2 regions of the Paenibacillus sp. BR1-192 genome follow, and region 2 is predicted to be linked to the other one. Evidence: riboswitches for the same ligand, from Rfam matches in the RefSeq annotation. Region 2 holds a riboswitch; the other holds the start of a gene.
The links. Region 2 has a riboswitch for thiamine pyrophosphate ahead of P0X86_RS27810 (ECF transporter S component). Riboswitches for the same ligand answer to the same signal wherever they lie in the genome.
Positions count from the first base shown of each region.

Region 1: it holds a riboswitch for thiamine pyrophosphate, as region 2 does, so the genes downstream of both, P0X86_RS02895 (ABC transporter substrate-binding protein) here and P0X86_RS27810 (ECF transporter S component) in region 2, are expected to answer to the same signal.

Region 1 is NZ_CP120718.1:659,408-664,989, forward strand. It holds gene P0X86_RS02880 (ABC transporter ATP-binding protein) at 1-717, opposite strand, end outside; gene P0X86_RS02885 (ABC transporter permease) at 772-1,530, opposite strand; gene P0X86_RS02890 (MTH1187 family thiamine-binding protein) at 1,527-1,820, opposite strand; gene P0X86_RS02895 (ABC transporter substrate-binding protein) at 1,909-2,940, opposite strand; TPP riboswitch at 3,062-3,171, opposite strand; gene P0X86_RS02900 (VOC family protein) at 3,347-3,730, opposite strand; gene P0X86_RS02905 (GGDEF domain-containing protein) at 3,991-5,526, shown strand.
Region 2 is NZ_CP120718.1:6,068,617-6,074,198, forward strand. It holds gene P0X86_RS27795 (TetR/AcrR family transcriptional regulator) at 1-408, opposite strand, end outside; gene P0X86_RS27800 (energy-coupling factor transporter transmembrane component T family protein) at 565-1,371, opposite strand; gene P0X86_RS27805 (ABC transporter ATP-binding protein) at 1,368-3,044, opposite strand; gene P0X86_RS27810 (ECF transporter S component) at 3,037-3,666, opposite strand; TPP riboswitch at 3,758-3,870, opposite strand; gene asd (archaetidylserine decarboxylase) at 4,036-4,839, shown strand; gene P0X86_RS27820 (SDR family oxidoreductase) at 4,903-5,582, opposite strand, start outside.

The sequences.
Region 1 (5,582 bases), 1.8 Mb from region 2:
TTTCAGGATCGTTCCGGGCCGCGCCGACAGGATATAGATGCTGTCCGAGAGCAGCAGCGCTTCCTCGATATGATGGGTAATCATCAGCACCGAACGGCGCGTATCCTCCCAGATATCGAGCAGCCAGCGCTGCATATCGCCGCGTGTCAGCGCGTCGAGCGCGCTGAATGGTTCGTCCAGGCACATAACCTCCTGCGGACTCATCAGCGCGCGCAGAAAGGCGGCCCGCTGCTGCATCCCCCCTGAAAGGGTATGCGGATACGCCTTCTCGAAGCCGGCAAGCCCGGCCCGTTCCATCCAGCTGCGGGCATTTTCCCTGGCGGCGGTTTTCGAGGTGCCTCTCAGCTCCTCGGGAAGGAGCACGTTGTCCTCCACCGTACGCCAAGGGAAGAGGGCCGGCTGTTGAGGCATATAGGCGATGCGGCCTTTCTCTCCGGTCACGTCCTGACCGTCCATGAGTACGGAGCCCGCATCCGGAGCCGTTAACCCCCCGATGATATGGAAGAGCGTGCTCTTTCCGCTGCCTGAAGGACCGATCAAGGAGACGAATTCCCCGGGCTGCACCTGAAGCGAAAGGCCATCCAGCACGTGCACTTCGCTGCGCCGTTCGCGGAAGGTGATATGAAGGCTGCGAACCTCAAGGGCAGGCGCTGGCGGGACCGCGGTAGATGACCGGCGCTGCCCGTCATGATCCGGCAGGGATACTTGATATGTCATGTCGCTAAACAGCCTCCTTTTATATAGGTTGGAAAATGTCCGTTCACCGTGGTTCTAGCCTTTTCGATTCCAGCGGATCAGGCGCTTCTCCAGCAGGGTGATCAGCAGCACCATCAGCAGGCTGAGCAGGACGATGATCAGAATGGCAACAAACACCCGGTCCGTGCGGTAGCCGGATTTTTGCAGCATCATATAGTAGCCGATGCCCCGGTCCGAGCCGATCCATTCCCCGATCACCGCACCCATGACCGAATAGGTGGCCGCGATGCGGATCCCGGAGAAGATGGAGGGGAGCGCATGCGGCAGCTCCAGCTTGGTGAAGATCTGCCATGAAGTGGCTCCCGCCATCTGCATGTAATTCATCATGGTTCGGTCGGTACGCGCCAGTCCGTCCAGGGAGGCAACGGCTACGGGGAAGAAGCAGACCAGGGTAATCACGATAACCTTGGGCAGCATGCCGAAGCCGAACCAAATCATGAGGAGCGGGGCGAGAGCGATCGTCGGCACGTTCTGGCTAAGGATAAGAAGCGGATAGAGGGCTATTTTGAGAAAAGGCACCAGATGCAGGGCCAACGAGATGACAAGGCCGATCGCCGTACCGATCATAAATCCGACCAGGGTTAATTGCAGCGTGGCCAGCGTATGCTGAAAAAGGCCGGAGGCGCCGGTGGCGGCTTCATGCCCGATGGCCGTCGGCGCCGGCAAAATATACGGCTCTATATCGAATACCGATACCGCGGCCTGCCATACCGTCAAAAAGAAAAGGACCGCCGCAGCGGGCGGCCAAACGGTGCTCCACCAGCCTTTTCTCATGGACGGTATTTCTCAGTCAGCTTATCCATGCTGATGCCGCCCGGATGGTGCGCGATTTTGACCTGGGATATGACGCTGGGACTTCCCGCTTTCACCAGCGCCTCATGCATGCGCTCAACGATTTTCAGCAGCTCGGAAAGCTCTCCTTCCAAGGTGGTTTCGAGCGCATGGACCTCGTATTTCACGCCCGACTCCTGAATGACCCGAATCGCTTCATCCACATAAGGAATGCTGTCGCCTCCATCCGGCGTTCTGGGTATCACTTGTATGCTCAAGAGGGTGTTTGCCATCTAAACTCATCCTTTCATGCAAGCTATATTGTAATGGAAGAGAGGCAGCCTGCCGGACAGGCCGTCTCTCTTCCAAATTAAATGCATCCTATGGTTTCTCCGGTAAAAATTCATTGGTGAAGGCGCTGTCCGCATCAAGCTCCTTCTCGAGTAGCTTGCGTTCAAACATCCAGTCTGCATACCCCGACCATACTTCGGCTTTCTGCTCGCCCCAGCGGGCAGCATCATCCTGATAGCGGGGACTCAGCCATTTCTGGCTGGCAAGAACCAGCTCGGCATCCAGCTCGGGAACGGCCTTCGTCAGCAGGGCAGCCGCATCCTCAGGATGTTGAATCGCATAGTCGTATCCTTTTGAGGTCGCCCGCATGAATGCTTTGACAAGCTCCGGGTCCTCCTGGATCAGCTTCTCGTTCGTTACGATCACCGGCGTGTAATAGTCAAGCTGCTCGGAGTAGTCCTTCACATAGATCATGTCAAGCGGCTCGTTCCGGAGCTCGGCTTCGATACCGGTCCAGGCATAGAAGATCCAGGCAAAATCAATATCGCGTTTGACGGCCGTAAAATAATCGGCATCGCCCATGTTAACCATATTTACTTTGCTGACATCGGCACCGTCGATCTCCATGATGGATTTCATGACGGCTTCCTCAACAGGCGAGCCCCAGCCGCCGTAGGATTTCCCTTCAAAATCGCCAGCCTTGACGATCCCCTTGTCCTTGGGGGCGGCAAAGCCGGATGTATTATGCTGAATAATCGCCGCAATGGAGACAAGCGGCAGGCCTTGGGTTCTGGCAAGCGTGACGCCTTCCTGGTAGCTGATGCCAAACGGCACCTTGCCGGATGCGACCAGCGTATCCGTTCCGCCGGCCCCCGGCTGGACGATCTGGACGTTAAGCCCTTCTTCCTCATAATACCCGAGCTCCTTGGCTGCATACAGTCCGGTGTGGTTTGTGTTGGCCGACCAATCGAGCATCAGCTGTACGTCGCGGAGCTTTTCGGCCGCCTGGCCGTCTGCGCCTTCGGTACCTGTATTTTCGTTCTGTCCGCCTGTACCGCATCCCGCCGCAACCATCAGCAGGGCGCAAGCGAGAAGCAGCGCCATCCATTTTCCCTTCTTCATTTTGTCTTCTCTCCTTTGAATTCTCTTTCTCTTTCTATGACCTCGTTAACTCCACAAAAAAAGCGCCCTGAATGATATCAGGACGCATGACGGCGTAAGTGTATACCACGGCAAATCATAGCTGCCGCAAACATGGACTTCCTACGCTGGCATTACCCAGATCAGGTGTAAGGGTCAGTATCATCGGATACACTCTCAGCCGGCCAATTTCCAGCTCCCCCGGGATTTATGAAGTTTCGGACGTTACATCCGTTATTATAGTCCTAACGCAAAGACCTGTCTAGTTCGGAAGGGGATGCGAACGAGGCAGGTCTTCGTATTGGACATGGCTTGTGCGGTTGGAAGAATGAACCCCGTTAACCATTCACGGGATGAAGCATTTTGATAGGATCCTGTTCGCCAGCGGTTAGCGCTGGAAGAACTCAATCCATTCTCCTTCGGGACCGTGGACGAAGAAATAGCGGTACCCGTTCGGAAGCGTTACGATTTCCTCGTCAAGATGAGGTACGGCCAGTCCCTGTACGCGCACATATTCCGCTTCGATGTTATCGGTGCTGACGGCGAAATGATGGACGGTGCCTTCTGCGGGAAGCGTGTCGCTGTAACCCTGGATAAGCTCGACTTCCGTTTCGTCGCTGCCGTTAAATCCGAGGAATGCCAGCTGGATGACGCCATTGGTATGGGTAAGGCGATCTTTCAGTTCAAGTCCGACGACGGTTGTGTAAAAAGCAATCGTGGCTTCAAGGTCCCGGACGACAATGCCGACATGATCCAATCGTTTCTGTGACAAGGCTAAACACCCTTTCCGATTCATATGAGATATGACTGAAATGTTATCATATAATTCCTATACGTCAAGTGGGTCTTGAGGACGGAAAGCTTTTGGAGCGCGATGGTTTAATAGAGTAGAATCGATGGTCTTTCTTTCATTTCCTCATCTTTACTTTTAGGTGGGTAAAAAGTATCATGAGAACTATAACTATTAATTCAAAAGACCTAACAAACAAGCATTGACAAGAAAGCTTGCCTTTTGGCCGAGGAGGAATGCTTATGAGTCCAACTCCAGCAGATCATCTGTGGATTCGACTCGCCATCATATATGCATTCATTCAGATAATGACCGTTCTGTGGATGCCTGATGCTTTATTGCTTCAGCGTGTTCTAGTCATTATGGCTTCCGCTGCCGCTTCCGTCTATTTACTACGGATCAGTCGGCATTACGAGCCGCATCTTCGAAGGTTTTGGCTTATCGCAAGTGCCGGGCTGATGGCGGATGCCTCGGCTCGAATCATCGATGCTTGTTATTTTTGGCTGGGGAAAGAGAGCGCTTCCCGTACAATTTTGACTCAATTATTCTGGGGATTCGAAATCATCCTGTTTGCAGGTGCCCTCATTTATTTGTTCCGGCACGTACAAGGTTCGTTTCGGGGAGTGCGGTTTATGCTGGATATCGTGATCGTTGGCATAACGGTCATGACGGTAGGCTGGGAATATTTCATCAAGCCCGAGCTTAACGGTTTGGCGAATGAAGCCTTATGGGGAAAGCTGTGGGTGGACATGCTGTACCCGCTGTGCGCAACGGTGCTTATTTTCTTCACCTTGGTGTTGTATTTTAACACAGGACAGTTAAGGAAACGGGCAGTCTTCCTGATATGCCTCGGCGGGAGCATGTACATTGCCGCCGATGTTCTGCATATGTATCTCGTCGATTATAAGGGTGTTGAAGTTCGTTCATACCTGTACCCACTGTATACGTTATCGGTATTCATCATTGGTTTGGCAGGAGGGCGGTCAGCTCCCGATGCCCGAAATCAATCGTTGGATGAGAGGGAGCCCCGTTCGTTCGGAAATCTGATCGTAAGATATCTGCTTCCCTACAGCGTGCTTGGCGGGATGTTTGTCCTTATGGTGCAGCGGTTCGGAGGGTGGAACGGGCTTTTTACCGGCTTATCCCTGTGCGTCATCCTGATTCTGATCAGGCAGATCCTGATCCAGTTCGAGAATGACCGCTTGTTTGACCGGCTGCATCAAAGCCTGATGCAGAGCGAGACCTTGGCGCATCGCGACGATCTTACGGGACTCTATAACCGCCGCTACTTTAACGCGAGGCTGTCGAGCTCGCTGCAGGAGGCGGACCGTGCGGGTTCCCGCGTAGGGCTTCTATATATGGATATGAACCGTTTTAAACGAGTGAATGACCGCTACGGCCATCGTGCCGGCGATTTGCTGATTCGCAAGGTCGCGACCCGTCTTCAAACCCTTGAATCCAAAGGCGTTCTGGTTTCCCGTTTAGGAGGGGACGAATTTACGGTAGTGATTCATCCGGCCGGCGAGGATCAGGAACTGATCTGGATGGCGGAAGAGATCTGGACGATGCTGAGCGAGCCGTATGAGCTGGAAGGGCATGAGGTCCGAACCACGCCGAGCATCGGCATCGCGGTCTATCCGGATCATGCCAGGAACGACCAAGAGCTGATCGGTCGCGCGGATGCAGCGATGTATGCGGCCAAAGAGCGAAACGCCCGCTGGCATTTCGATGTGGAACGAACGATGCTGCTGCAGCTGTTGGATCAAAAAGTCGAATAGACAAAAGATTCGGATATCGACAATGTGTTGTTAAGAGCAATATAAGTCGATTATTG
Region 2 (5,582 bases):
CCGCTTGATGCTGCCTTCAGCCATGCCCTGCTCCATCAGCTCGGTGACAATGTCCCATTCTTCCCGGAAAAAGGTGTCCAGCTTCTCCCACTGCGGATAATGCGACCGCTTCAGATCCGGCAGCATCCCCAAATCCATCTTCTCCGTCTCCTGAGGCAGGCAGATCAGGATCTGATGGATTTTCTCCAGAACGGTAAGCGTCTCGTCCGCCGCAATTTCGCGTTCGCGCAGCTGGATGTGACGAATCATTCCGTCAATGATATGCTCAACGATTTCTTCCTTGGATGAAAAATGCTCATATATCGTCCGTTTGCTAATCGCAAGGCCGCGGGCCAGATCACTGACCGTAAACGTAAACCCCTGCCGCTGAATCAAACGGATCGTTTCATTTAATATTCGCTCGCGCAAGTGACCAAACCCTCTTTCTGGTACTGAAAATACTTTATTGGTACCATTAGTATTATAACGCCTCAATCAGCATAAAATCCAGACCCTCTGGAGTTATCAACAAAAAAAGAGCCTGCTTACAAGCCGTAAGCAGGCCCTTGTCCGGAGAACAACGGTTTAATCAAACCGCACGTCGCCAATGCCGAACCAAGGAAAATATCCGGCCGCCATATAGGCGCAGCAGGCGGCGGCTGCCAGTAAACCGACGACCAGAAGATCGTAGCGGGAATATCGTGACGGGTAATAATACGTTCGGGCCTTCGCCCGGTCCCCGTCAAATTGCTTCGCCTCCATCGCAGCAGCCACCCGGTGTGCCCGGCGGATGCTTTGCGCCAGCAGCGGCACCACATACATGCCTGCACGGTTCACCATGCCGCGAACTCCCCGAATCGGGCGGACTCCCCGTACCTTCAAAGCCTGGCGGCGGATCACATATTCCTCCCAGACCATCGGCAACAGCCGGATCGAGGCCATGAAGCTGTACGCATACTTCGGCGCCAGCCTCAGCTTTTGCATCAGGCTGTAGAACAAATCCACCGAGGACGTTGTCGTCACGAGCAGCAGCCCTTCTGACGCAAAGGCAATCCCCTTAAAGCCCAGATGCAGTCCCCGATAGAAGCTTTCTTCCGATACCCGGAACAATCCCCATTCCCACCAGATCGTCTCCCCCTTACCGAACAGCATCATGGAAGAGGCGGACGATATGAAGGCAAGCAGGAACGGAATGAAAAACAGCAGCATCTTCCACGGCTTCACCCCGCTGAGCACCACGAGGCAAATCATAAAGATAAAGGCCTGATACATGACGAAATCAAGATCATGGGTCAGCACCGTCATAAAAAACAGCGCACAGATCAGTCCCAGCTTCACCACCGGATTCGCCCGGTGCAGCCAAGTGATCCGCACAGGATTCCATATATTCATGCGTTCACCCCCGTATGGAGATGACCGGATGCAGCCAGCGTATCCCGCGACGCATCGGTATGATTCGCTTTGCCCGTCTCCCGTCCGTATTCCGTCCCGCTACACCAGCGCGGGGAAGGCAAACTTGACGTCAACCGCCCTTCCCGAATCTCCCAGATGTGCGTGGCCGCCCGCTGCGCGATCTCCATTTCATGGGTCACCATGAGAATGGCGGTTCCGGCGCGGCGCAGCCGTTCGCACATCTCCAGAATCGCGAACGTGTTCCGCGCATCCTGTCCGAAGGTCGGTTCATCCAGGAGCAGGACGGCCGGCTGCCTTGCCATGGCCGTGGCAACGCTCAGCCGGCGCTTCTGGCCTGTCGACAGCTGGTACGGGTGCCTGTTATCCATGCCGTCCAGCCCAAAGCGTTCCAGGCAGCGGTCGGCCCGTGCCTTCGCTTCTTCCGGCGGCATATGGTCCACCAGCAGCGAGTACATCACCTCATCGCCGATACGTTCCGTCAGAAACTGAAGCTCCGGATTCTGAAACACGAATCCGATTTGGCGCAGCTGCCGCTCTCTCTTCTTCCGCACTTTCCTGCGCTTGCCCTGGATGACCTCCTCCCCGCAGAGCACATAGGTCCCTTCGGCGCGCAGGAGCCCCATCAAACTGAGCAGCAACGAGCTTTTGCCTGCGCCGTTGGGCCCGATCACCGCAATGAAATCTCCGGGATATACCTCAGCCGAAGGAAGAGAGACGACCGGTTTCTCCCATCGCAGTCCCCGGAAATCATCTAACCGAATGACAGGCTCCCCAAGGTGGGCAAACGATGAGTCTGCCTCAGGCAAGAGACTTCCCAGCTCATCGCCTGGCGCGTCTACCGGAGCAAACAGCTCCCGTCCTGCCCGAGACTCCGCATAATCCTCCCATACGCCGGGATACCAGATGCCATACGCCTGAAGCTCGCGCGCATACTCGGCGAATATCGCTGCCGGCGGACCATCGCCCAGAATGGCGCCATCCGGGGTGAACAGCACCACGCGGTCCACGTATTGGGCCATTTCTTCAATCCGGTGCTCCACGATAATCAGCGTACGCCCTTCCGATACGGCCTTCACCGCTGACCAGATTTGCTCCCTGCCTTCCGGGTCGAGCAGGGCGGACGGCTCATCGAGGAACAGCACCTCCGGCTCCAGCAGAAGGGCCGAAGCCAGCGCAAGCCTCTGCTTCATCCCCTGCGACAGATGACTGATCGGCATATGCAGCTCCTGAAGGTCAAGCCCAACCTCATGCAGGACGGCTTGCATTCGCTCCTTCATCTCGTCGCGGGGAACGCTGAGGTTCTCCAGCACGAAGGCCAGCTCTTCATCCACGTACGGCATGCAGAACTGGGTATCCGGATCTTGGAATACATATCCCCAAGAGCGAGGCACCAGCTGGGCTTCGCATTTCATCGGCACCTCCGTGGCGCGGGGAATCATCCCGCTAAGCACCTGAAGCAGCGTGGATTTGCCGCAGCCGCTCGGACCGAGCAGCAGCACCTTTTCCCCGCGGGCAGCCGAGAAGGACAAGTCCTTAAACATCAAACGCTCCTCGCCCGGATACTTCAGGCGCAATCCCTCCACATGCACGGCCTGCTCCGTAACCGCCTCCGCGGTTGAAGACGAAACCAAGCGGGCGGCGGTTTTAGACATGACGCGGATCATCCAGTGCTTCATAATCCTTCTTGGACGCAGGGCGCAGCAGGGATGTGACGCCCGTACGGTCCAACGCTTTGGCCAGCAGCAGCATGAGCAAGCCGGCAATGACGGCGCCGCTGAGAATCCGCATGCCATACTTGGCGAGGAACATCCAGGTCTGAAGATCATCGGTATAACTGTAATAGAAGTCCATCACCATCGAGCCGACCGCCGCGCCGGCCCCGGCAATCACCACCGTCCACGCCGAGGTGCTCCGGTAACGGAACGCCGCGAATACCAATTCCGCGCCCAGCCCTTGAATGAGACCGTACAGCAGCAGCGTCAGTCCCCAGCCGCTCCCGAACAGCACTTCCACGTGGGCCGCCGCCACCTCCGCGATGATGGCCACTCCCGGCTTGCGGATCAGCAGGTAAGCGAGCGTGGCCGCTGCGAACCACATGCCGTATAACAGTTCATCCGCTTCGAAGAACAGCGGTTTCAGCAGATTGTAAACCGATCCCCAGAAATGATAAATGACGCCAAGCACCAGCGATACCAGCACCGTCACCAAAATATCGCTTAAACGCAGCCCTTTTCTAGGCTGTACCCCCAATTTTTCCTGCACTGACGTTCCCATAACAACACATTCCCCTCTCCACCGCTATTTTTGTATAAACACAACAAAAAACCGTCTGGAAAAACGCGCAGACGGAAAAATAGGCCCTATGTAGGCAGGGTCGGATATTCTCTACGCTGGCATTACCCAGTTCAGATTAACGGTCAACAGCGGATAGCAGCTGCAATCTCAGCCTGATTCACTCAAGCCCCCGTATTCCCTATTCGGTTTCATGTTAATCTTAAAATACACATTCGTTCCCCAATTAGCAAGAACCTTTTTTCAAAAATGGCTATTTATTGATTTCCGGCTCATTCTATGTCAATATCAGAGTGATTGGCTTTTCCACCAACGTTTTATTGCCGACACCTATGCACAAAGGAGAATGACATGGCTAAACAATTGCTGCGTCTGATGACCGAGCTGTCCTCCCGCAAGTGGCTGTCCCGCATCATGGGGCATTGTTCCCACAGCCGGCTGAGCCGTCATCTAATACCTGCATTTATACGAATCTACCAAATCCCGGCGCATGAAGCGGAGAAGGAGATCCACGAATACCGTTCGTTGAACGAATTCTTTTCCCGCCGGTTAAAAATAGGCCTGCGCGCCATAGACGACACCGCCGATGCCATGGTAAGCCCCGTCGATGCCACGATTTCGGCGATGTGCGCCGTCAACGCCGGCACCATCCTCAGCGTCAAGGGACAGGATTATACCCTGAGCGAGCTGCTCGCCAAGTCACCGAGAATGGAGAATTATATCAACGGTTATGCATTCGTATTGTATTTAAGCCCGACCGACTATCATCGCATACATTCCCCGGTAACCGGCATTCAAGCGGAAAGCGAGCATTTGAAGGGCCGGGTATACCCCGTGAACGATTTTGCGATGACCCATATCCGAAACGTGCTCAGCCGCAACGAGCGCCTCATTACCTATATTGCCCATGAATTCGGCGAAGTTGCGGTCGTGAAGGTCGGAGCCATGAACGTAAGCAGCATCCGTTATGCCGACGAGAGCGTGAAGAAATACGACATTGGCGACGAACTTGCGTACTTTGAATTCGGCTCTACCGTCGTGCTCTTGACGGAGAACGGCACATTTACACCCCGCGGTGACTTGGAACCGGGCTCCAAGGTGAAGATGGGAGAACTGCTCGGTTTGCTGCACCCTTCCACAGCCCGAAAAGGGTAATTCCTTTCGCCTTCCAAGCATGCGCTATAAGCTAAGTCCATGAAACATTCGACGGATGAAGGATTACCGCCTGTTCAGCAGCCGGTAAATGATCCGCTGAAACAGCCGATCCGGCAGCAGTCCCTTGATCCGCGCGGTCAGCCGCGTGCCTCGGGGCAGCGTATAGCGGAACCTCGGTTTGGTCATGGACGATATGCTTGCCACAAGACGGGCTACCTCCTGCGGATCTCCGCTTTCCCTGGCCGTCCGCTCGGAATAGTCCAGCACGCCCTTCAGCAGACCGCTGTAGGGTGATCCTTCCTTGACCGCCAGCTCCCCAAAACTCTTATTCCAGATCGGCGTGCCGTAGGCACCGGGCTGGACCAGCACGACATCGATGCCAAAGGGCATCAACTCCATGGACAGGCTCTCGCCGAACCCCTCCAACGCAAATTTGGACGCCGCATAGGGACCATAACCCGGAAAGCCGACCCTGCCGCTAATGCTGCTCATGAGAACGATTTTGGACCGTCCGGTCTTGCGCAGCAGCGGGAGCATATGCTGCGTCACCGATACGGTCCCGAAGAAATTCGTCTCCATCTGCTTTCGCCAGCCCCCCAGCGGCACTTCCTCCACCATGCCGCCCACCGCCTCGCCGGCGTTGTTCACCAGCACGTCCAAGCGGCCGAACTTCTGCTCCAGCGCCGAAGCAGCAGCCTTGACCTGCTCCTCGGCACATATATCCAATCGGAAGATGTGAATAC